One region of the Rhodovulum sp. MB263 genome, then DNA from elsewhere that is predicted to be linked to it. Evidence: riboswitches for the same ligand, from Rfam matches in the RefSeq annotation. Region 1 holds a riboswitch; each other region holds the start of a gene.
What was found. Region 1 has a riboswitch for cobalamin ahead of B5V46_RS05125 (ribonucleoside triphosphate reductase). Riboswitches for the same ligand answer to the same signal wherever they lie in the genome.
Positions count from the first base shown of each region.

Region 2: another riboswitch for cobalamin. It lies ahead of B5V46_RS18265 (5-methyltetrahydropteroyltriglutamate--homocysteine S-methyltransferase); the one in region 1 lies ahead of B5V46_RS05125 (ribonucleoside triphosphate reductase).
Region 3: another riboswitch for cobalamin. It lies ahead of B5V46_RS15280 (TonB-dependent siderophore receptor); the one in region 1 lies ahead of B5V46_RS05125 (ribonucleoside triphosphate reductase).

Region 1 covers NZ_CP020384.1:1,057,887-1,065,557, forward strand. The annotation lists gene B5V46_RS05110 (methyl-accepting chemotaxis protein) at 1-311, opposite strand, end outside; gene B5V46_RS05115 (anaerobic ribonucleoside-triphosphate reductase activating protein) at 483-1,136, opposite strand; partial or broken gene B5V46_RS05125 (ribonucleoside triphosphate reductase) at 1,129-3,339, opposite strand; cobalamin riboswitch at 3,432-3,626, opposite strand; gene dgt (dGTP triphosphohydrolase) at 3,865-5,190, shown strand; gene carB (carbamoyl-phosphate synthase large subunit) at 5,254-7,671, opposite strand, start outside.
Region 2 covers NZ_CP020385.1:22,265-29,935, reverse strand. The annotation lists gene B5V46_RS18290 (metal ABC transporter permease) at 1-743, opposite strand, end outside; gene B5V46_RS18285 (metal ABC transporter permease) at 743-1,603, opposite strand; gene B5V46_RS18280 (manganese/iron ABC transporter ATP-binding protein) at 1,600-2,517, opposite strand; gene B5V46_RS18275 (metal ABC transporter substrate-binding protein) at 2,587-3,492, opposite strand; gene B5V46_RS18270 (Fur family transcriptional regulator) at 3,782-4,207, shown strand; cobalamin riboswitch at 4,302-4,501, shown strand; gene B5V46_RS18265 (5-methyltetrahydropteroyltriglutamate--homocysteine S-methyltransferase) at 4,631-5,761, shown strand; gene B5V46_RS18260 (Crp/Fnr family transcriptional regulator) at 6,104-6,799, opposite strand; gene B5V46_RS18255 (NnrS family protein) at 7,333-7,671, shown strand, end outside.
Region 3 covers NZ_CP020384.1:3,288,429-3,296,099, reverse strand. The annotation lists gene B5V46_RS15285 (ABC transporter substrate-binding protein) at 1-855, opposite strand, end outside; gene B5V46_RS15280 (TonB-dependent siderophore receptor) at 830-2,638, opposite strand; cobalamin riboswitch at 2,769-2,972, opposite strand; gene B5V46_RS19900 (hypothetical protein) at 3,776-3,997, opposite strand; partial or broken gene B5V46_RS15270 (IS5 family transposase) at 4,831-5,966, opposite strand; gene B5V46_RS15260 (pyridoxal kinase) at 6,585-7,385, shown strand; gene B5V46_RS15255 (AAA family ATPase) at 7,431-7,671, opposite strand, start outside.

The sequences.
Region 1 (7,671 bases):
AGCTTCTGGTGTTCGCCAGACGGATAGGGATTGTTGCTGCCATAGGCCGAGAGAACCGGGGCAACGCCATCCGGGGCCGCATCGAGGGCCGTTCGAAACTCGCTCAGCGCCCGGGCGATGAAGGGGTTCGCGGCCTGTGCCGCAAGCGCCTGTCGCTGGTCGGCGAACCACTCGCTGACGCGGGTGGCCTGGTCGCGCGCCATCCCTTCGAGATCGGCGACGGCGTTGCTATAGCTCGACTCATAGGCGCGGTTGTAGAGAAAGCCACCCATGCTTGACATGGACACGACCATGATGGCGGCGATCATCATGGTGAGACGCGGCCCGATTGGCATTTGCAGAATTCGTTTCATCGTCCCCTTGGCCTGTCTGTGCTGGAAGCTGTGATGCAGCGGATAGGGGCATTTGGCGACAAAGCCGCAAAGATTCCCTTACCCCGGTTCCGAAAGACCGGCTCCGCAAGCAGGAAAGACCGTCGGATTTTATCTAGGCGGCAGCATGGCCGGCGATGGGCTTTCCGGTGTCCGGCAGAGTGCGGGATCGGTGCAGCCCTCGGCGCGAAACGACTGTCGGCGCGCGGACGGCAGGCCGAGTGCCGCGAGGTCGTCGTCCATCCGGGCGAGATCGGCAGGGCTCAGCAGGGCGGGATGAACCGTACAGCGCAGATCGGCGGCAACGCCGCTGTCGCGCAGCAGGCCCAAGCTTTCACGCGCTTTCGCGCCGCTGCCGGGGGCGCCGGTGATCCGGTCATAGGCATCGAAGGGGGCCTTCACGTCGAACCCCACCCAGTCGAGCAGCGGCAGCGCCCGGGCGAAGCGCGCGGGATAGGCGCCGCCACTATGGAGCCCGGTGCGAAAGCCCATCGCCCGAAGCTCGGCAAGCACCTCGGGCAGGCCCTTCTGCAACAAGGGTTCCCCGCCCGAGATCACCACCCCGTCAAGCAGCCCCTGCCGGCGGTCGAGAAAGGCCAGGACCGCGTCCCAGCCGATCCGGCCCGGCCCCGCCGCCAGCAGCTCGGTGTTGTGGCAATAACGGCAGGCCCAGGGACAGCCTTGGCAGAAGACCGTCGCCACCAGTTCGCCGGGCCAGTCGACGCTCGAATGCCGGACCAGCCCGGAGATCGCAAGCTCAGCCAAGCCGCGCCTTCGCCTCGTCGAAATAGACCCGTTCGGCGGCCTCGCCCTTCTTGCCGGTGTTGAAGGAGGACATCGGGCGGTGATAGCCCATCACCCGGGTCCAGACCTCGCAGCGGGTGCGCTCTTCGTCCGTCAGGACGATTTCGGCATCCCGGGTCGTCATGTCCTTGTCGATCATGGTCATCGGATCACTCCTTCAGCTGGCTTTCGCGCGCTTCGCCGCGATCAGCTCGGCGTCGCATTTCGGGCAGAATTCGTGCTCGCCCGCGAGATACCCGTGTTTCGGGCAGATCGAGAAGGTGGGCGTCACGGTGATATAGGGCAGGCGGAAGGACGACAGCGCCCGGCGCACGAGCTTCTTGCAGGCCTCGGCCGACGAGATCCGCTCGCCCATGTAAAGATGCAGGACCGTGCCGCCGGTATAGCGCGCCTGCAACGGCTCCTGATGTTCGAGCGCCTCGAACGGGTCGGCGGTATATCCGACCGGAAGCTGGGTCGAGTTGGTGTAATAGGGCTGATCGTCGGTGCCCGCCTGCAGGATGCCCGGGAAGCGCTTCCGGTCCTCGCGGGCAAAGCGGTAGGTCGTGCCCTCGGCGGGCGTGGCCTCGAGATTGTACATGTGCCCGGTCTCTTCCTGGAACTCGACCATCCGGGCGCGCAGGTGATCCATCAGCCTGAGGGCAAGCGCCTGGCCCGCCTCGGTCGCGATGTCCTCGCGGTCGTCGGTGAAGTTCCGGATCATCTCGTTCACGCCGTTCACGCCCAGCGTCGAGAAGTGGTTCCGGAGCGTTCCGAGATAGCGTTTCGTATAGGGGAAAAGTCCCGCCTCGATATGGCGCTCGATCACCTTGCGCTTGAGTTCCAGGCTGGTGCGGGCGATCCCCGCCAGCCGGTCGAGCGCGGTCAGAAGCCCCGCCTCGTCGCCCTTGTGCAGATGGCCGAGCCGGGCGCAGTTGATGGTGACGACGCCAAGGCTGCCGGTCTGCTCGGCCGAGCCGAACAGACCGTTGCCGCGTTTCAGAAGCTCGGTCAGGTCAAGCTGCAGGCGGCAGCACATCGAGCGCACCATATGCGGCTCGAGCTCCGAATTCACGAAGTTCTGGAAATAGGGCAGCCCGTATTTCGCCGTCATCTCGAACAGATAACCGGCATTCTCGCTGTCCCAGGGGAAATCGGGGGTGATGTTGTAGGTCGGGATCGGGAAGGTGAAGACCCGGCCCCTGGCATCGCCTGCGGTCATCACCTCCATATAGGCGCGGTTGATCATGTCCATCTCGGACTGCAGCTCGCCATAGGTGAACTCCGCCTCGCGCCCGCCGATCACCGGCACCTGATCGCGCAGGTCTTCCGGGCAAGTCCAGTCGAAGGTCAGGTTGGTGAAGGGCGTCTGCGTGCCCCAGCGCGAGGGCACGTTCAGATTGTAGATGAATTCCTGCATCGCCTGCCGGACGGCGGCGAAATCGAGCCCGTCGCGCCGGATATAGGGCGCCAGATAGGTATCGAACGAGCTGAAGGCCTGGGCGCCGGCCCATTCGTTCTGCAACGTGCCGAGGAAGTTCACGATCTGGCCCAGGGCGCTTGTCAGATGCATCGGCGGGGCGGATTCGATGGTGCCGGGCACGCCGTTCAGCCCCTCGCGCAGCAGCGTCCTCAGCGACCAGCCCGCGCAATAGCCCGCGAACATGTCGAGATCGTGGATATGGATGTCGCCCTCGCGATGGGCCTGGCCGACCTCGGCCGGGTAGATATGGCTCAGCCAGTAATTCGCCGTCACCTTGCCCGAGGTGTTCAGGATCATGCCGCCCAGCGAATAGCCCTGATTCGCGTTGGCATTCACCCGCCAGTCCGACCGGTCGAGATATTCGTTGATCGAGCTTTCGACATCGACCAGCACCCGGCGGTCCTCGCGCAGCCGCGCATGCTGGGCGCGATAGACCGCATAGGCGCGCACCGTCGCGATCCGGTTGGCGCCGATCAGCGCCTGCTCGACGGCATCCTGGATCTCCTCGACATCGGGCGCGCCGCCCGCATGGCGAAAGCTCAGCACCCGCACCACCTGATCGGTGAGGCGGGCGGCCTCCTCGGCGCCGAATTCGCCGGTGGCCTCGCCCGCGCGGGCGATGGCCCGGGCGATGCGGCCGGCATCGAAGGGAACGGTCTGGCCGTCGCGGGTGACGACGGAACGGGGCGAGGGGGCGGTCATGGCGGTTCGCTTTCGGTTCTGGTCAGGGGGCGGCACGCAGGGAGGCACGCGGACCCGCCGGCCCGACGCACGCACCCGAGCCCACCGCTCGCGGTCGTTCGGTCCGCTCTGGCAGGTCTCCTGACTTCACGGCTCGGACGCTCTGGCCCTCCTTCCCGGCATGTTGCGCCAGTGGATCACGGGGCCGCGGCTTGCCGCTGACAGTTGCGGGGGCAGTGCCGGACTCTCACCGGCTTCCCTCTTCGCCCACGGGATGAACCGCGGGAACCAAAGCAGCATGATATTGATGCTGATGGGGCGATTTTGTCAATATGTAGTGGGTGCGACCTTCGCGCACCCTCGGGTGCCGCCATCGGGCCCTGCCGCCGCGCGCCTATGCCTGCGGCAAGGCGGGAGGCGGAGACGTCTTCCTGCCAGCGCCCGGGCGCCATCACGGGCCAGCCCCGGGGAAGGGGGTAGGCGATCGGCGCTGTCGCCGCAAGCCGAAGCCGCTATGCTGGCGCCGACCGGCCGAAGGGGAAAGCGATGGAATACATGGAATGGCAACGGCTTCTGACCAGAAGCCGGCACGGACAGTCGGAGATCGTGGATGCGCCCGAGCGGCCCGCCTTCCTGGTCGATCTCGACCGGGTGATCTTCTCGCAGCCATTCCGGCGGCTTGCCAACAAGACGCAGGTGCATCCGCTTTACGAGAACGACCACCTGCATCACCGGATGATCCACAGCCTCGAGACCAGCAGCGTGGGCCGCTCGCTGGGGTTCGAGGTCGGGCAGGCGCTGGCCGCGCGGGGCATCCTGTCCGAAGGGGCGGGCCACGAGCTGTCCTATATCCTGCAGGCGGCCTGTGCTGCCCATGATATCGGCAATCCGCCCTTCGGCCATGCCGGCGAGGATGCAATCTCGGAGTGGTTCGCGACCCGGCGCCCCTTCGAGGCCGATCTGAGCCCGGGCCAGCGCCGGGAGTTCGAGCATTTCGAGGGCAATGCCCAGGGCTTCCGGATCCTGACCCGGCTGGAGATGTACCGGCTCGAGGGCGGCATGCGGCTGACCCATGCCGTTCTGGGCGCCTTCACCAAATATCCCTGCCTCGCAAAAGACGGTGCGCTGGGCCGGGACGCGCCCACCATCGGCCTGAAGAAATACGGGGCCTTCGAGGCAGAGGCCGCGCATCTGGCCGGGATGGCCGAAAGCACCGGGTTGATTCCCCGGGATGCCGGCTGGCAACGGCACCCGCTGGCCTTCCTTGTCGAGGCGGCGGACAATATCTGCTACAACATCCTCGATCTCGAGGATGCCTATACCACCGGCGTCCTGTCCCATGGCGAGGTGCGGCCGCTGCTGGAGGCGCTGATCGGCAAGGAAGTCGCACCCGTCCCCGGCGGGACGCACGCCGAGCATGTGGGCCATCTGCGCGCCCGCGCCGTCCATGGCGCCATCCGCGCCAGTGTCGCGACCTTTCTGGACCACCATGACGACATTCTCGCGGGCCGGTTCTCGGCCGAGCTGACCGATGTCTTCGCGCTGAAGGAGGCCTTTGCGGCGATTTCCGATGTCGCGAATGAGCGGATCTTCCCCTCGTCGCGCAAGATGGAGCTGGAAGTGGCGGGGCGCGATCTGATCTTTGCGCTGCTCGACCGCTTCCATGCGGTGATCGAGGAGCTGGCCCGCCATGGCTGGAATGTCGCGGCGATGGAGGAGGACAAACCCTATCTGCGCAAGCTGGTCGCCTCGGCCGGAATGGATCTGCGCGATGTCCGCGACCCCTATTCGGGGCTTCATGCCCTGACCGATTTCGTCTCGGGCATGACCGACCGCTACGCGGTGAAGATGGCGCGGCCGCTGGGGCTTTGAGCCCGTAAGACAAGGCGCCCGGGCAGGGACTGCCCGGGCGTCGGATCGTCAGGCGGTTGCGGATCAGCCCTGCAGGCTGCGCACCCCGATTTCGCCTTCCTCGCGCGATTTCATCGCCAGGGCGGCGGCATGGCAGCCCGCCGCGGTGGTGAAATAGGGGATGCGGTCCATCAGCGCGACATTCCGGATCGAGCGGCTGTCCTCGACCGCGCGGTTGCCCTCGGTGGTGTTCATCACCAGCTGGACCAGCCCGTCCTTCATCACGTCGACGATGGTGCGTCCGCCCTCATAGGCCTTCTTGACCAGCGTGGCCTCGATCCCGTTCTCGGCCAGGAAGCCCGCCGTTCCGCGCGTCGCCAAGATGCGGAAGCCCAGATCGACCAGGACCCTGGCGGTCTCGACCAGCGCGGGCGTCTTGTCGGCATCCTTGATCGACAGGAAGACCTGACCCTCGCGCGGCAGATCGGTGCCCGCCCCGAGCTGGGCCTTGAGGAAGGCCCGCGGGAAGGAGCGGTCCCAGCCCATGACCTCGCCGGTCGAGCGCATTTCCGGCCCCAGCAGCGTGTCGACGCCGGGGAAGCGGGCAAAGGGCATCACCGCCTCCTTGACCGAGAACCAGGGCATGATCGGGTCGGCCAGCGACATCTGGTCGGCCAGCGGCAGCGGCGTGTCGGGGCTGGTATCGGCGGGGTAGGGTGCGCGCATCGGGAAGGCCGACAGTTTCTCGCCCGCCATCAGCCGCGCCGCGATCGAGGCGATGGCGCTGTCGGTGGCCTTGGCGACGAAGGGCACGGTGCGCGAGGCGCGCGGGTTGACCTCGATCAGATAGACCTCGCCATCCTTGACCGCGAATTGCACATTCATCAGCCCGACCACGCCGAGGGCCAGGGCCAGCGCCTCGGCCTGGCGTTTCAGTTCGGCCACGATCTCCTTGGGCAGGCTGTGCGGCGGCAGGCAGCAGGCGCTGTCGCCCGAATGGACGCCCGCCTCCTCGATATGCTCCATGATGCCCGCGACATGGACCTTCTCGCCGTCGCAAAGCGCGTCGACATCGACCTCGGTCGCGCCCGAGAGATAGCTGTCGAGCAGGACCGGCGACTTGCCCGAAACCACCACCGCCTCGTTGATGTAGCGTTCGAGCTGGGGCGTGTCGCGGACGATCTCCATGGCGCGGCCGCCCAGCACGTAGGAGGGCCGGATCACCAGCGGATAGCCGATCTCCTCGGCGGCTTTCATCGCGGCCGCGGCCGAGGCCGCGATGGCGTTCCGGGGTTGCTTGAGGCCGAGCCTGTTGACCAGTTCCTGGAAGCGCTCGCGGTCTTCGGCAAGGTCGATGGCATCGGGCGTGGTTCCCAGGATCGGGATGCCCGCGGCCTCGAGGTCATTGGCCAGTTTCAGCGGCGTCTGGCCGCCGAACTGCACGATCACGCCATGCAGCGTGCCGGCCATCTTCTCGACCCGGAGGATCTCCATCACATGCTCGAAGGTCAGCGGCTCGAAATAGAGCCGGTCCGAGGTGTCGTAATCGGTCGAGACCGTTTCCGGGTTGCAGTTGATCATGATGGTCTCATACCCGGCTTCGGTCAGCGCAAAGCAGGCATGGCAGCAGCAGTAGTCGAACTCGATCCCCTGACCGATCCGGTTCGGGCCGCCGCCGAGGATGACCACCTTCTTGCGGGCCGAGGGACGGGCCTCGCATTCGGTCTCGCCCATCGCCGGGGTCTCGTAGGTCGAGTACATGTAAGGCGTCTGCGCCTCGAATTCGGCAGCGCAGGTGTCGATCCGCTTGAAGACGGCATGGACCCCCAGATTATCGCGCGCCCGGCGCACCTGATCCTCGTCGCGGCCGGTGAGCCTGGCCAGACGCGCGTCCGAGAAGCCCATCATCTTGAGCTGGCGCAGCCCGTCTTCGGTCAGCGGCAGGCCGTCCTTGCGGATCCGTGCCTCGGTCTCGACGATCTCGCGGATGCGGGCCAGGAACCAGGGGTCGTAGCTGGTGGCGGCATGGATCTCGTCGTCGCTGAGCCCGTGGCGCATCGCCTGGGCCACGACCCGCAGCCGGTCCGGGGTCTGCCGGGTCAGCGCGGCGACGATCTGGGCCGGGTCGGGCGCGCCGGGAATGGCGATCTCGTCGAAGCCGGTCAGGCCGGTTTCCAGCGAGGCCAGCGCCTTCTGCAGCGATTCGTGGATGGTGCGGCCGATGGCCATGGCCTCGCCGACCGATTTCATCGCCGTGGTCAGCTCGGGCTTCGAGCCCGGGAATTTCTCGAAGGCAAAGCGCGGGATCTTGGTCACGACATAGTCGATGGTCGGCTCGAAGCTCGCCGGCGTGACCTTGGTGATGTCGTTGTCGAGCTCGTCAAGCGTGTAGCCCACCGCCAGCTTGGCCGCGATCTTGGCGATCGGAAAGCCGGTGGCCTTCGAGGCCAGCGCCGAGGAGCGCGACACCCGCGGGTTCATCTCGATCACGACCATGCGGCC
Region 2 (7,671 bases), on a different replicon from region 1:
GCCGGTGCGCTGTCGAGAAAGAAGCTGGCATAGGTTCCGCCCAGCATCGCCACGGCACAGACCAGGACCGACACGGCCAGCATGCGCCCGAAGCTCCGCACGATCAGGAAGGCGATGGCCCCCGGCGAGATCAGCAGCCCGACCGCCAGCACAAGCCCGGTGGCCGAAAGCGTCGCCACGATGGTCAGGGACAGGATTGCCAGCAGGCCGTAATGCAGCAACCCGACCGGCAGGCCCGAGGCTCTCGCCTGGGCCGGATCGAAGGCGTAAAGCATCAGATCCTTCCATTTCACGACCAGCACCAGGCTGACGCAGGCCGAAATCGCCCCCGCAGTCCAGAGATCCCCGGCCCCCACGCCCAGCATGTTGCCGAACAACACATGATCGAGATGCACATTGGTCCGGAGCGCGACGAACATCACGATCCCCAGCCCGAACATGCCCGAGAATACCACGCCCATCACCGTGTCCTGCTTGATCCGGCTGTTTCCGGACAGGAACCCCGTGGCGACCGCGGTCAGCATCCCGGCCGCGAAGGCCCCCAGGATCAGCGGCAGCCCGGCGACATAGGCCAGCACGATCCCCGGCAGAACCGCATGGCTGACCGCGTCCCCCATCAGCGCCCAGCCCTTCAGCACCAGAAAGCAGGACAGCAGCGCCGTCGGCACCGAGACGATCAGGGCGATCGCGAAGGCCTTCTGCATGAAGCCGAACTGGAACGGCATCAGAAACGTGTCGAGCATCACGCCCCCTCCGCCGTCAGGGCGGCTGCGGCCTTGCGCCGGGCGGCCAGAAGCCCGTGTTTCGGTGCCAGAAGGAAGGTCGCGAGGAAGATCAGGGTCTGCAGCACCACGATCACGCCCCCGGTGGCGCCGTCGAGGAAGTAGCTGAGATAAGTGCCCGCGAAGCCGGTCGCGGCACCGATGCCGACCGCAGTCAGGATCAGCCTCGGGAAGCGGTCGCAGAGCAGATAGGCCGTCGCGCCCGGCGTCACCACCATGGCGATCACCAGGAAGGCCCCGACCGTCTGCATCGCCGCCACCACGCTGGCCGAGAGCAGCACGAAGAACACCGCCTTCAGAAGCCCCGGGCGCAGGCCGATGGAGCGGGCATGGCTTTCGTCGAAGAAGGTGACCATGAGGTCCTTCCATTTCAGCACCAGCACCGTCAGCGACACGATGCCGATGATCGCCAGCTGCAGCGTGTCCCCGGGGGTGATGGCGAGGATGTTGCCCATGGTGATGGTCTGGATCGAGACCGACATCGGGTTGACCGAGGCCATGAACAGCCCCAGCCCGAAGAAGGAGGTGAAGATGATGCCGATGACCACGTCGGTCTTCAGCCCCGAGCGGTCCGACAGGAACAGCATCGCCCCCGCTGCCAGCCCGCCGGACAGAAAGGCGCCAAGCGCGAAGGGCAGCCCGAGGATATAGGCCCCGGCCACCCCCGGCACCACCGAATGCGACAGGGCGTCCCCGATCAGGGACCAGCCCTTCAGCATCAGGTAGCAGGACAGGAAGGCGCAGACACCCCCGACCAGCGCCGAGACCCACATCGCGTTGGTCATGTAGCCATAGGCGAAAGGCTCCAGAAGCGCGGTCATTCCCGCGTCTCCGCCTTGCGGGTGCGCTCGCCATATTGCACCAGCGGGCGCTCGTCATCGGTGAAGATCGAGACCTGCCGGCTGTCGTCATCCTCGTGCAGATCGGGCCCGCCCAGGGTGAAATGGCGCAGAACCCCGCCGAAGGCCGCCTCGAGATTGGGGCGGGTGAAGGTGGTCTCGGTCGGACCATGGGCCAGCACCGTGCCCTTCACCAGGATCGTGCGGTCGCAGAATTCGGGCACCGAGCCCAGATTATGGGTCGAGACCAGCATCACCCGGCCCTCGTCCTTCAGCGCGCGCAAAAGCGCGATGATCTGGTCCTCGGTCTTCACGTCGACGCCTGTGAAGGGCTCGTCGAGCAGGATCACCTGCCCGTCCTGGGCCAGCGCGCGGGCCAGGAAGACGCGCTTCTTCTGGCCCCCCGACAGCTCGCCGATCTGGCGGTGGCGGAACTCGAGCATCCCCACCCGGCCGAGCGCGGCATCGACAGCGGCGCGGTCTGCCGTCGCGGGCCGGCGCAGAAAGCCCATATGGCCGTAACGGCCCATCATCACCACATCCTCGACCAGAACCGGGAAGGACCAGTCCACCTCCTCGGATTGCGGCACATAGGAGACGAGGTTGCGGCGCAGCGCCTCCTTCACGCCGAGGCCCAGCAGGCGGATATCGCCCTGCGCCACCGGCACGAAGCCCATGATCGCCTTGAACAGCGTGGATTTCCCTGCGCCATTGACCCCGACAAGGGCGGTGACGGTGCCGCGCGGGATCCGGAACGAGGCGTTTCGCAGCGCGGTATGGCCGTTGCGGTAGGTGACGGTCACCCCGCGCGCCTCGATGCCGCCCGCGGTGTCTGCGGCGTCGGGATTCGCGGCATCTGGCGGCGGCGCCCCGTCCGTCTTCAGCTCATCCTTCATGCCGTCCCTCCTCCCGGAAAGACCCCGCCGGATGTCGCGCCCCGGCAGGGCCGTCTGCCCCACCGGGCGTCAGTTCGCGGTTGCACTCAGCCCGTCCGCCACGGTCTGCGACGTGACCCTCAGCAGATCGAGATAACTCGGCACCGGTCCGCCCGGTTCCGACAGGCTGTCGACATAGAGCACCCCGCCATATCTGGCGCCGGTCTCGCGCGCGACCTGTTCGGCCGGGGCGGTGTTGACGGTGCTTTCGCAGAAGACCACCGGAACATCGTTCTGCCTGACCCCGTCGATCACCGCGCGCACCTGTTGCGGCGTGCCCATCCGATCAGCATTCATCGGCCAGAGATACAGCTCCTTCAGCCCGAAATCCCGCGCCAGGTAACTGAACGCGCCCTCGCAGGTGACCAGCCAGCGCTGCGCCTCGGGAATGGTCGCGATCTCGGCCTTCAGCGGCTCGAGCGTGGCGCGCAGCGCGTCCTTGTAAGCGGTGGCATTCCGGACATAGGTCGCGGCATTGGCGGGGTCGTGCTCGGCAAAGGCGTCGAGGATATTGTCGACATAGACAAGCGCCGTCTCGAGCCCCATCCAGGCATGCGGGTTCGGCTTGCCCCGATAGGCGCCCTCGGCGATCGGGATCGGGTCGATGCCCTCGCTCAGCGTGACCGAGGGCACGTCGCCGAGATGGTCCAGGAACTGCTGGAACCACAGCTCGAGATTCAGGCCGTTCGACAGGATCAGGTCGGCATCCTGCGCCCGGAGGATGTCGCGCGGCGTCGGCTCATAGCCGTGGATCTCGGCCCCCGGCTTGGTGATCGAGACCACATCGGCCGCATCGCCTGCCACATGCCGGGCCATGTCGGCCAGGACCGTGAAGGTCGTCACCACCTTCATCCGGTCTGCATCCGCAAGTGCGGCGCCCGCCATCAGCCCGGCCGTAGCCGCCACCCCGATCAGGCCTGTCATCTTCAGGCTCATGGACCGTCCTTTCCAGGGTTCGGGCAATCGCCCTGCACGGGCCGCCCAGTTGCAAGAGAGTCGCAGATACAGATAGCAGCCCCATGGCTTGTTGCAAGTTATTTGCAATTGCAGCCCGCAACCGGAGGCCTGCCACCCCCTGCCTGCCTTCCCGGCCGCCCGGGTCCGGCGGCCCTGCCTGTCGTCAAGCCGGATGACCTTGCCACGCGTTCATGCTATGGCATCGCTTCAGCCCGACCGGCCCGCTCCGGTGTCGGGCACAGGACATCACCGACGGAGCGGACGCCCCATGACCAAAGCCAGCCCCGAGTCCTTGCTCGACATCTGTCGGCGGCACGGTCTTCGCATCACCGGGCAACGCCGGGTCATCCTCGAGGTGCTGGATGCGGCCGGGGATCATCCCGATGTCGAAGAGCTGCATCGCAGGGTCGCCGCCATCGAGCCGGGGATCAACATCGCCACCGTCTACCGGACGATGAACAAGCTTGCCGAGAAGGGGCTGATCGAACGCCACATGTTCGAGGACGGACGCCTGCGCTACGAACCGGCCCCCGAACAGCATCACGACCATTTCATCAATCTCGAGACCGGCGAGGTGGTCGAATTCAGATCCGACGAGATCGAGCGGCTGCAGGAAGAGATCGCCCGCAAGCACGGTTTCGAGATCGTCAGCCACAAGCTGGAACTCTATGTCAGGCCGCGCAAACCGCGCTGACCGGGCCGGGTCAGGTGCGGAACCTGCAGCGCCCTCATCATTGTCATGAAAACTTCTGAAAGCCCGGCGCATTGACAGTCGCGCGCCGCTCTCGCATCTCTGGCGCGGTTCAGGTGCCGGATCGATGTCCGGTGAAAAGGGAATCCGGGACGGCCCGTCGGCCGGAGCCGGAACTGCCCCCGCAACTGTAGGCGGACAGCCTGCCCGACAATGCCACTGGCCGCGCGCGCCGGGAAGGCCGGGCAAGGCGCTCATCCGCGAGTCAGGAAACCTGCCTGGACCGATCACCTGTTCCGGCCGCGTGGGGCGTGCCGGGAGCGGCCTTCCGCAAAGGTGACACCGCCGCTCCGCGACGCCGGTCGCGGGGTTTCGTTTCCAGTTCCGGCGCGCGCCGAGCGCGGGCCGTTCGAAAGGCATGTCACGATGACGACCGAAGATACCTCCTCCCTCCGCCCTGCGCTTCCTCGGGCAGATCATGTCGGCTCGCTGTTGCGCCCGCAGGCGATTGCCGGGGCCAGGATGCAGGGCCTGAAAGGCGCCGAGCTCTGCGCCGTCGAGGACCGCGAGATCCCCGACATGGTTGCGATGCAGAAGGCCGCCGGTCTCAAGGTCTTCACCGATGGCGAGGCCCGCCGCCAGTTCTGGCATTACGATTTCATGGGGATGCTGACCGGGCTGGACATGAAGCCCTCGACCCGCAGCCTGCCGTTTCAGACAAAGCACAAGACCCCGCCCATCGAGGCGCATCTGACCGGGCCGCTGGATTTCCCCGCCGATCACCCGATGCTGCGGCATTTCACCTATGTCAGGGATCTGGTGGCGCCGGGCGAGGGCATCGCCAAGATCTCGATCCCGGGGCCCTCGGCCTGCCATTACCGGATGGTTCCCGAGAATATCGAGCACAAGCCCTATCTGGATCAGGAGCTGATGTTCCATGACATCGCCGCGACCTACCGCAAGGCGGTCAGGGCCTTCTACGATGTCGGTTGCCGCTATCTGCAGCTCGACGACATCTTCTTCGCCTATCTCGGCGACGAGACCCAGCGCGAGGAGCGCCGCGCCATGGGCCAGGATCCCGACGCGCTGATCCGCAAATATGCCTGGATGCTGGAAGAGGCGATCAAGGATCGCCCGGCCGACATGGTGATCGGGATGCATATGTGCCGCGGCAATTTCCGCTCCTCGCATGTGGCCGAGGGCGGCTATCACGTCGCGGCCGACGCGATCTTCAACGGCACCTCGGTCGATATCTACCTGATGGAATACGACACCGGGCGGGCCGGCGGGCTCGAGCCGCTGGCCGCGCTGCCGAAGGGCCGCAAGCGGGTCATGCCCGGCTTCATCACCACCAAGACCGGCAAGCTGGAATCGCTGGACTGGATCAGGGCGAAATATGACGAGGTGTCGAAATATGTCGATATCGGCCAGCTCGGCGTCGCACCCCAATGCGGTTTCGCCTCGACCGAGCATGGCAACGAGATCACCGAGGACGACCAGAAGCGCAAGCTGGAATTGGTCGTGAAGAGCGCCGAGGCGATCTGGGGCGAAACCTGACGCAAAGGGGACGGGGCGGGGCGCCCGGAACGGAGGCAGGCCCGTCTTGTCTCCTGCGGGCGCCCTTTCGCCGGGATCTGCCGCAGAGGGTCCCGACCGGCCGGGGATGCGCCGCTCTCCGGCCGGGCGCCAGACCTCCAAGGCAGACGCCGACAAGGCCTGGATTCGGAAGGCCGTCGCTCCGCCCGGCGCCTGGATCGCGAACAGGCCCCTCGCGCCGAGAACATGCGCCGATGCCACCTTTCGCGACATGTCTCCGATGTCTTTCCGCCCCTCCCCCGGTGTCGCCCGGCGGCCGGGTCCGGGGCGCGGGGCCTGCGCCCATTCGCCCGGCGGTGCGGCTTACCGTCCGTCGCCGATCAGCCCCAGACGCTGCGGATCGGTCACGGTGACATGGCGCCGGCGGCTGGCCACGATGCCCGCCTTTTCCCAGGCGCTCAGCAGGCGGCTGACGCTGTGCAGCGTCGTGCCGGTCATGTCCGAGATGTCCTGCCGCGTCACCGGAAAGGCGATCTCGATCCCCGCCTCCACCTCGCGGCCCGACTGCGCGATCAGCCGCAACAGCGCCCCCGCCACGCGCTGCTGCACCTGTTGCGTGGCCATCTCGATCAGCCGCGCATTCATCTCGCCGACGCGGGTGCCGACGGTCCTGTAGCCCTCTTCGGCGAAGCCGTCATAGCGGGCCGTGAAACCGTCCCAGAGGCTCATCGGCCAGGACAGCGTCAGACAGTCCCGCGCGCAGATCGCCGTGGCGGGATAGCTCTCGCGCCGGAGCGCCCGGGCAATCCCGAAAAGCTGCCCCGACGGGATATGGAGCGCGGTCACCGCCGTGCCTTCGGCGGTGATGCGCATGACCCGGATCACGCCGTCCAGAAGCAGATGGAAACGCTCTGCCGGGTGGCCCTCGCGGAACACGGCCGCGCCCTCGTCAAAACGCCGGGCGGTGGCCAGATCGAGGATCTCGCGGATCTGTCCCCGGTCGAGCCGCCGGAACGGGCCGACATCCTGCAACAGGCTTTCATCCAGTTTTGCGACCATGAACCGGCCCCGAATTTGTCGAAACGCAATGAGGTCTGGCCCGCGACAGCGCAAAAGGGAAGGCATGAAAACGCATATGACGGCGAAAGGAGGCTTCCCCTGCGACATCTGCTGTCCCCCCTGTTGCGGCAGCCCCATCGCCCGTGCCGCATCGGCGCTCTCCCGGAAGGGGACAAGGCCCGGCCGCGGCGACATTGCGGGGCGGCCTTTCGTACCCGGGAACGGGCCGGATGCCCCGGAACTCGACGAGAGGCTGCCCACTCGCCGGACGACTGGCGGCGGCACGGGCCCCGGGCCGCGCGGTACCGGCCCGGCTATCCCCGGTGCGAACATCCCCGGCGCCAGGCGCGCGCCGCCCCTCGCAAGCGGCATGGCGGTGCCGCCCCGGATCGGCCTGGCCGGGACGCAACAGCCTGCCGGGACGGCCGGGCCCTTCGGGGAACTCCCGGCGCGGATGCCTTGACAGCGGCGACGAGGTCTTCGCAGGGCCGCAAATCCGGGCAGAGCCCCGCCCAATCCGGAAAGGAACCATCATGACCAGACTGTCGCGGCTTGCCCTGTTTTCCTACGGCTTCCGGCCGTTCTTCCTGTTGGCTGCGCTGTTCGCGGCGGCGGTCATCCCGCTCTGGCTGGCGGTCTGGGCCGGGCATGCCGCGATTGCCGGCCCCTTCGGCCCGCGCGACTGGCATATCCACGAGATGCTGTTCGGCTATGTGCCCGCGGTCCTGACGGGCTTTCTGTTCACCGCCATCCCGAACTGGACCGGACGGATGCCCCGACGCGGCCTGCCGCTGGTGGCGCTGAGCGGGCTGTGGCTGCTGGCACGACTGGCCGTCGCGGGGGTGATCGCCCTGCCCGCCTGGGCGGTGATG
Region 3 (7,671 bases), 1.6 Mb from region 1:
CGCGGTGGCGGCGTCCGAGTCCCGGCGGCGGGTCATCTCGGCCAGGGCGCGGAGCGCATAGGGGGTGCCGCAGACCCAGTCGGGGCCGGAAAAGGCGGGGGCCGCCGCCGCGGGCAGGGCGCGGAGCGCTGGATGGGCCAGGATCTCTTCGGCGCGCGAGGTTTTCGGATAGGGGCGCGAGAGGATCAGCAGCTCGGGATCGGCCATCACCAGTTCCTCGAGCGCGAGATCGAAGCCGCCATGGCGACCCTGGGCGGCCTGGTCGGTGCGGGCGAGATTGGCAAAGCCCGCACGGGTGAGGATGTCGTCCGCAAGCGTGCCCTCGCCCTGGGTGTAGCCGTTGGCATAGAAGAAGGCGGCCAGCGGCCGGGGCGGGCCGCTCTGCGACAGCCGGGCGAGGTCCTGTTCGAAGGCGCGGGCCAGGGTCTCGGCATGTGCCTCGCGGCCCAAAAGCCCTCCGGTCTGGCGCAGCCGGTCGGCCACCTCGTCGAGCCGTGTCGTCAGGCCGATCTGCGCCACCCGGATGCCGAGGCGCTCGAGCATGGCGAGGGTCGCCGGGTTCGAATAGGTGCCGGCCAGCACCAGATCGGGGCGCATCAGGAAGATCTCCTCGGCGCCGCCGGTATTGGCGGGATAGGCGCGGGCGGCCTCGGCCATGGCCGAGTTCATCGGGTTGGCGGCCAGGTCGCTGACCGAGACCAGCTGGCCCGGGCCCGCGACCAGCATGGCAAGCTGGTCGGTGCAGAGATTCATCGACACCACCCGCCCGGGCGGGTCGGCCAGCGCCGCGGTCCCGGCAAGGGCCAGGACCGCGGCGAGGCGGATCGCGCTAGAAGGAGGCACGCAGGCCCACATAAAGCGCGCGGCCGGAGGTGTTGTAGCCGCGGAAGGTCTGGTAATCGTCGTTGAACAGGTTTTCCACGCGCAGATAGGCCTCGGAGCTGTCGGTGAGGGCATAGCTGACCATCGCCCCCGCCAGGGTATAATCGTCCAGCGCGCCCTCGCTGTCGACGCTGTCCGTGCTGCGCTGCAGGGTCAGGCGGGCGTTGGCCCTGTCTCCGAGGGCGGTGTCGATCCCGAGCATGAGATCGTGGCGGGGCACATGGATGCTGCGCCCTTCCGAGCCCCGGGAATCGGTATAGGTGTAGTTTCCGAAGATATGGGCGGTCTGCGACAGGGCATGGCGGGCCGAAAGCTCGATGCCTTTCGAGGTCGTGGTGCCGGAGACCTGTTTCGTCACATAGGTGACGTCGTCATAGCCGATGAGATCGTCGATTTCGGTATGGAACAGGGTGGCCTTGACGAAGCCATTCGTTCCGAAGCGTTTCTCGAGGCCGAGTTCTGCGCTGCGGCTGCTTTCGGGCTTGAGGTCCGGATTGCCGTAAAGTGTGTCGAAAAGCTGGTAGAGCGGCGGCGTACGATAGCCGGTGCCGAAGACCGCGCGCAGGATCAGGTCGTCTTCGAGCCGCCATGCCAGCGCCAGGCGACCCGTGGTCTGGTTGTCGAAATCGGAATAGTCGTCATGGCGGAGCGAGAGGGACAGGTCGGCCGCGTCGCTGAGGGCATATTGCAGCTCGCCGAAAACGGCGGTGCTCTCGGTATTGAAGTTCCCGGACGAGATGTCTGCTTCTTGTTCCGACCAGTCCGCGCCGAAGGACAGTCTTGCGGCCTCGGTCAGGTCGGCCGAGCCGAGATAGGACAGCGTGCGGCGTTTGCCGGTGAGAGAGTTTGGGCTCCAGCCCGGAGAATTGTAGCCCCGCTCGGTCTGGGTCCAGGCAAAGGCCAGTTCGTTTTCCACCTTGCCGATGTAGAAACCGGCGAAGGCCCGGACCCCCTTCAGGGTTTCGGATGATTTAGTTACCGGCGAGGTATCCGTGGCGCCTATGTCATAATCGGTCTTGTTGTCGGAATAGAGGGCGGAAAAGCCCAGGGTCAGCTGCTCGGTCATATCGAATTCTGCCGAAAGCAGGATCAGGTCCTGATCGAAGCCGTCGGATTCCCTATTGCCGTCCCGGGCCGAGAAACTATGGGTTTCGACATGCGACATGGTCAGGGCGATCTGGCCGCGATCGGTCATATTGCCAAAGCTCAGCGTGCCGGAATAGGTGCCGTAGGTCCCCGCCTCGACCTCGGCCCGTCCCGACAGGCCCGGGCGATCGGGACGCCAGCTGGTCATGTCGATGACGCCGCCGATCGCGTTGGCGCCGTAAAGCGCCGATTGCGAGCCCTTGAGAACCTCGATGCGGGACGCGAGGCCGGGGGTGAGGATGCCGAACTGCAGCGAGGGCGGAATGCCGGATGGATCGGAGAAATCCATGCCGTCGATTCGCGTGGCGATATAGCCGTTGGACAATCCGCGGATGCGCAATGTGGCGGTCTGGCCAAGCCCGCCATTCTGCGCGATCGTGACGCCCGGCAGGGTGGCGAGGGTCTCGCCCAGATTCTGCCCGCCCGCCGCGATCTGATCCCGGTCGAGGGTCTCGACCGTGGCGCCGGTCCGGTTGGTGGCGACGGGGGTGAGGCTGGCGCTGGCGGTGATCTCGTCGAGAAGGAGGCTGTCGTCGAGATCCTCGGCGAGGGCATGGAGGGGCGCGAGGGCGGCGAGGCCGAGCCCGAGGCAGAAGCTGGATCTGGTCATGTCCGTTCCGGTCTGTCGAACCGCGATGCGGCCCGTATTGTCGAGAGGCCCTTGGAAAGACACGCTTTCCGCAGACGGTGAAAGCGTCACCACTGCGGATTTGCCGCCGCCCGTCGCGCGCCCCGCGGACCGGCTGGGTGATCGTCCTGGCAGGTCTCCTGGCTTGCGGGTCGTCGCTTGGCTGGCCTTCCCGGGGAACATCCCCAGTGGCACGATCAGCCGCGCTCGCCGCTTACAGTTGCGGGGGCAGCCGCGGCATGAGCCCCTTGCGAGGCCGCACCGCGTTCCCTTTTCATCGCCCGTCGCCGGGCGAACCAAGACAGTTTTCGGTTAATCCGGGCCTCCGGACCTGTCAAGCGGGACGCCGGGGCGGCAGGCTGCGACGATTGCGGCCGGTTCGGTGCCGGGCGTCAGCAGTAGTGCGGCCTCGCTGCCATGGGCGACCCGGACCGGCAGCAGAGCCAGGGACGGCGGCGCACGCAGGATCGCACAGGCGATCTCCGGTTGGGCGGCGGCGGGCAGGGCGGGCTGCCCCGGCGTGGTGAAGCCGGTCAGTCTGTGGCTGAGGTCCGGATTGCCGATCGCGTCGACGATGCGTCAGGCGCGCAGCCGGAGCCCGGCGGTGGCGTGCTCCCAGCGGGTCGTCGTCGGCGGGGGCTGCCCCGTCCGTCCTGCCGCGGTCGGACGGGGTGGCGGGTCCGGGAGAGCTCCGGTCACGCCGGGCGGCCGCGCGGATCGCCCCGACCGGACAGAAAGTCCCGGTCGGGGCGATCAGGAAGGCCGGTGGTGTCGTGGCGACCGGCGGATGGGCGGCGACAAGGCTGCGGACCGGGTCCTGAAAGGCGGCGAGAGGCGGCGCGTCGCGGTCGCCCTGCGCATCGGGCGGTTCGGCCAGAAGCGGCGTCGCGGTTCGGGCGGCCGGGCCGGGTCGGGTCGGCCGATGCGCGGCATATGACGGCGCACGACCAGCCGCCGGTTCTTCTGGCCGTTGCCAGCGGCGCGCGTCACCTCGCGTGGCGGGATCGTCCCGGAGATTTCGGTCAGCGGGGCATCGGGCTGGCTTTTGACGCCGCCGGATCCGGAGCTGTCGCAGAAGGTCTTCGCGCCTTCAGGGGAATGGGACCGGAGATGTCAGCCTTATTCGCTGCGCCGCGTCTGGTGCCGGGCGGCTGCGGTCGCGATCTCGGCGATGGCCTTGCGCCTCTGAGACAGCGCGGCTTCGACCCCGGTATCCGGTCCGACCAGGGCGCAGAGCGCTTCGTCGGGATCGCGGGACGCCCGCACGAAAATCTCGATTTCGCCATAGCGCATCGGCGTGGCATCGCGGGGCGGTTGCCCGGTGCCGGAGACCTCGGTCAAGGCGGTGGCTTGATCGTCCAGACGCAGGGCGCCGCGGAGATAAACTGCATAGAAATATGCGCGCGGCTGGGGCTTTTCGGCCCGAGGCCTCGGCCCCAGCCGCGTCGGAAGGTCGACGAATGCGATGGCGCGGCAACCGGGAATTGGGGTCTTCATGGCCTGAATGGGAACGGTGAAGGGCATCTGTGGAGGGCGTCTCCGAAATTGCGGGGGCCGCCGGGGCCATGGGGCCGACCGTTCAGGTCGGGTGCGGCGCGTGGCCCGAGCCCTCGTTGCGGCCCGGATGCGGGCGGCGGGTGCGGCTTGCATCGACCTGGTCCGGGCGCGGGCGGCACCGTGCCGGGGCGCAAACCGATCGGCAGGAAACGGGGGCAGCGGTGGAGCGACCAGCGACACGCCAGGCCGGGTCTAGCCGCATCGGTCCCGCCTCCTGACGGGGCCCGCCGCCGATCCCGCGCGGGATCTGCCTCAGGGCGGGGCCAAGCGCCTCTGCCCCGCTTGCCGCCCAGCCGGACGAGGCGCCGCGCGCCGCGGTCGGCGCGATCGGCAGGACCTCCGCGACCGGCCCGGCGGTTCTGCGATGGACCGGGTGCAATACCCGCTTGCGGTCGTTGCGGAGGCGAGCCTGTCGAACCGGGTCAGCAGCAGCAGGCTCGATCTGCCCGGATGGGGGGCGACGAGCTCCCAGATCGCGGCTTCGGACCAAGGGCGCGAGGCCTAACAGGGTGCTGAAATAGTCGATTGGTCGGAACGGCTTCCTCCGTTCCTGCCATTGCGCTGCTCCTATCCGCCTTCTTCCCGCCACGCGGCATGCTGGTCGGGGGTCTCCGCCCTCAAATCGCCAGTATTCGCGGCAGCCAGGCAAGATTTGCCGCCGCCAGGGCGAGGATGAAGCGGGACCGCACCCGCTCCACGCCGCGACAGGCCGTCTGCGCCGCGCCTCCCACCGTCTTGGACCAGCCGAAGAGTTCCTCGATCCGCTTCCGGTGCTTCTGCGACAGCGCATAGCCATTGTGCCGGGTGGTCCGTCCGTCGATGGCGGAGGACCGCGCCTTCTGCGCGACATGCGGCGTGATGCAGGCCTGCCTGCAATCGGCCACGAACCCGGCGGCGTCATGCGCCTTGTCGGCCCCCGGGGTCAGCCGCCTGGTCGACCCCGGCGACTGCCGGTGCATCATGTCGAGCGCCGCCTTGCGTTCGGCACGGCCATCCGCGCGGGTCAGGTCGCCCTGGACGGCCAGCCCGCTGCGGTTCTCCATAAGTGCGCCCGATGAAGCATAGCATCGCGCCGGTGCCCGGAGATTTACGGTAGAGCCGTGCATCCGCATCTGTCGTCGAGGCATGCGTCGCGTTCGTGCGCTTCTGACCCCGGAAATCGACTTCGGCATTGCGGCTGGCGGGAAGGGGCATCTGGCGGGTTTCCGGATCGGGCCGCGGGGAGGGGCTTTGCGGGGCGGCGTCCCCTGCCGGAGGATCGCCGGGATCGCCATCCTCTTTCGGCCGGACGCTCTTCATCGAGGCCAAGGCTTTCACCAGCGTGCCGTCGACCGAGAAGTGGTCGTCCGAAAGCAGCGGCGCGACCTCACGGTGGGCCAGGATGGCAGCCATCACCTTGCGTGACATGTCCGTGGTCAAAAGGCGGTCGCGGTTCTTGCTGAACACGGTCGGGACCCAGACCTGGTCGTCGATGCCAAGCCCCACGAACCAGCGGAACAACAGGTTGTAGTCCAGCTGCTCCATCAGCTGCCGCTCGGAGCGGACGGAGTAGGGATCTGCAACAGGCTCGCGCGGATCAGGCGCTCCGGCGCGATCGAGGGACGGCCGAAGTCAGTGTAGAGCACCTCGAATTCTGCATCGAGGCTGGCGAGCGCGTCATTCACCTCTTCCGCAGCGGATGCCGGGCGGGGATGCGCGCCTCGAGATCGACATAGCTGAACAGCGATCCGCTCGGCTCGTCTGCACCGCGCATGCCTGTATCCGCCGTTGATCCCCGGCGGATGAATCATGTTCTGCAACCGGCGTCGAGGTACGACTATTTCAGCACCCTGCTAAGGCGCGAAGCAGCACCATGTCATGCCATCGGCGGCGAGGCCGCGTATTCCCAGAGGTCCCGGCCGATCTCCGGGTCAGGCATGTCGATCAGCTCGCAATGCCTCGGGATCTCGGCCTCAGTCTGTATCTGGATCGGCCGGGTATCGGCGTCCGAGAGGCCGGACAGGCCGACAAGATCGGCCGGCGCCGGTCGGTCGCGGTCAGGGGGCTGGTTGCTCCGGTGCCCCGGTCCGGTTGCGCAAAACCCGAACGGGACGGGCCAGTTCCCCGCCCGATCGGTGATTGCGGGGCCAGGGGCCTGCTTTTCCGGACCGCCGGGCGGTGCGGGCGCGGCGGACAGGGCGCAAACGATGTCATGGACGATGCCGGTCGGGTTCGGGCCTGAAAAAACCGGCCGGCCCGTCCGTCCCGGGGCCGTCAGCTCGCCGCCGCTCCGGGTCTGTCCCGCGCCGGGCGACAGGGGTTTCGACATGCTCCGCTCGCCGGTCTATAGAGGGGCACTCGCCACGGGGGCGGGCAAGGCGAGAGGTTGGCGATGGCGCGGATCCTGATCGTTTCCAGCTATGTGGCTTCGGGCCATGTCGGGCTGTCGGCCGCGACCGCGGTGCTGCAGGCGCTTGGCCATGAGGTGACCGGGCTGCCCAGCGTGGTGCTGTCGAACCATCTCGGCTGGCCGCATGCGGCGGGCGGGCCGCTGCCCGCAGGCGAACTCTGCGAGATGACGGCGGCGCTGCGGGCGAACGGGCTGCTGGCGGGTCATGACGCGGTGCTGATCGGCTATCTGCCCAGCCCCGAGCATGTCGCTTTCGCCGCCGATCTGGTGGCCGAACTGCGTGCCGCAGGGCCTGCGCCCCGGATCGTCATCGACCCGATCCTCGGGGATGCGCCGGGCGGGCTTTACGTGCCTGTGGCGGTGGCCGAGGCGGTCCGCGCGCGGCTGGTGCCGCTTGCCGACACGATGACGCCCAACCATTTCGAACTGAGCTGGCTTGCCGGGCGCGCATTGTCCGATCTCGAGGCCACGGCCGGGGCGGCGGCGGCGCTGGCGCCGGAGGTGCTGGTCACCTCGCCGCCGCTCGGTCCCGAGGCCACCGGCGTTCTGGCGGTGCGGGGCGCGCGGAGGGAGCTGTTCCGAACCCTTCGGCGGGGCTCTGTGCCGCATGGGGTGGGCGACGCCTTCGCGGCGATGATCGCCGCCGGGCTCGCGCCGGGCGAGGCGCTGGGCCGGCTGGACGCCCTTGTCCTGTGCAGCATCGGCGCGCCCTGCCTGGCGATCGCAAGCGCCGCGCCGCGCTGGATCTCTGCCCCCGCGATCGGACCCGAGCCGCATCCCTGACCGGGCGGGCGGATCTCGAACGCCGGGGCGCAGGCCTGCCTTGTGTCAGCTCAGCGCGGCACGAAGCCGGACCAGCGTCGTCTCGAGCCCGCCATTGGTATCGATCCGCGGCCAGGAGATCCCTTCTGTGCCATGGACAAGCTGGGTTTCAAGCACGTCCAGCGTGGCATCCGAGGCGCTTTCGCCACGGGTCGCGATCCGCTCGCGCAACCGCTCGGGCGCGGCCTCGAGCCAGAGCGTGTCGACCCGAAGCCCGGCAAGCCTGCCTTCGATCTGGGCCCGGTGC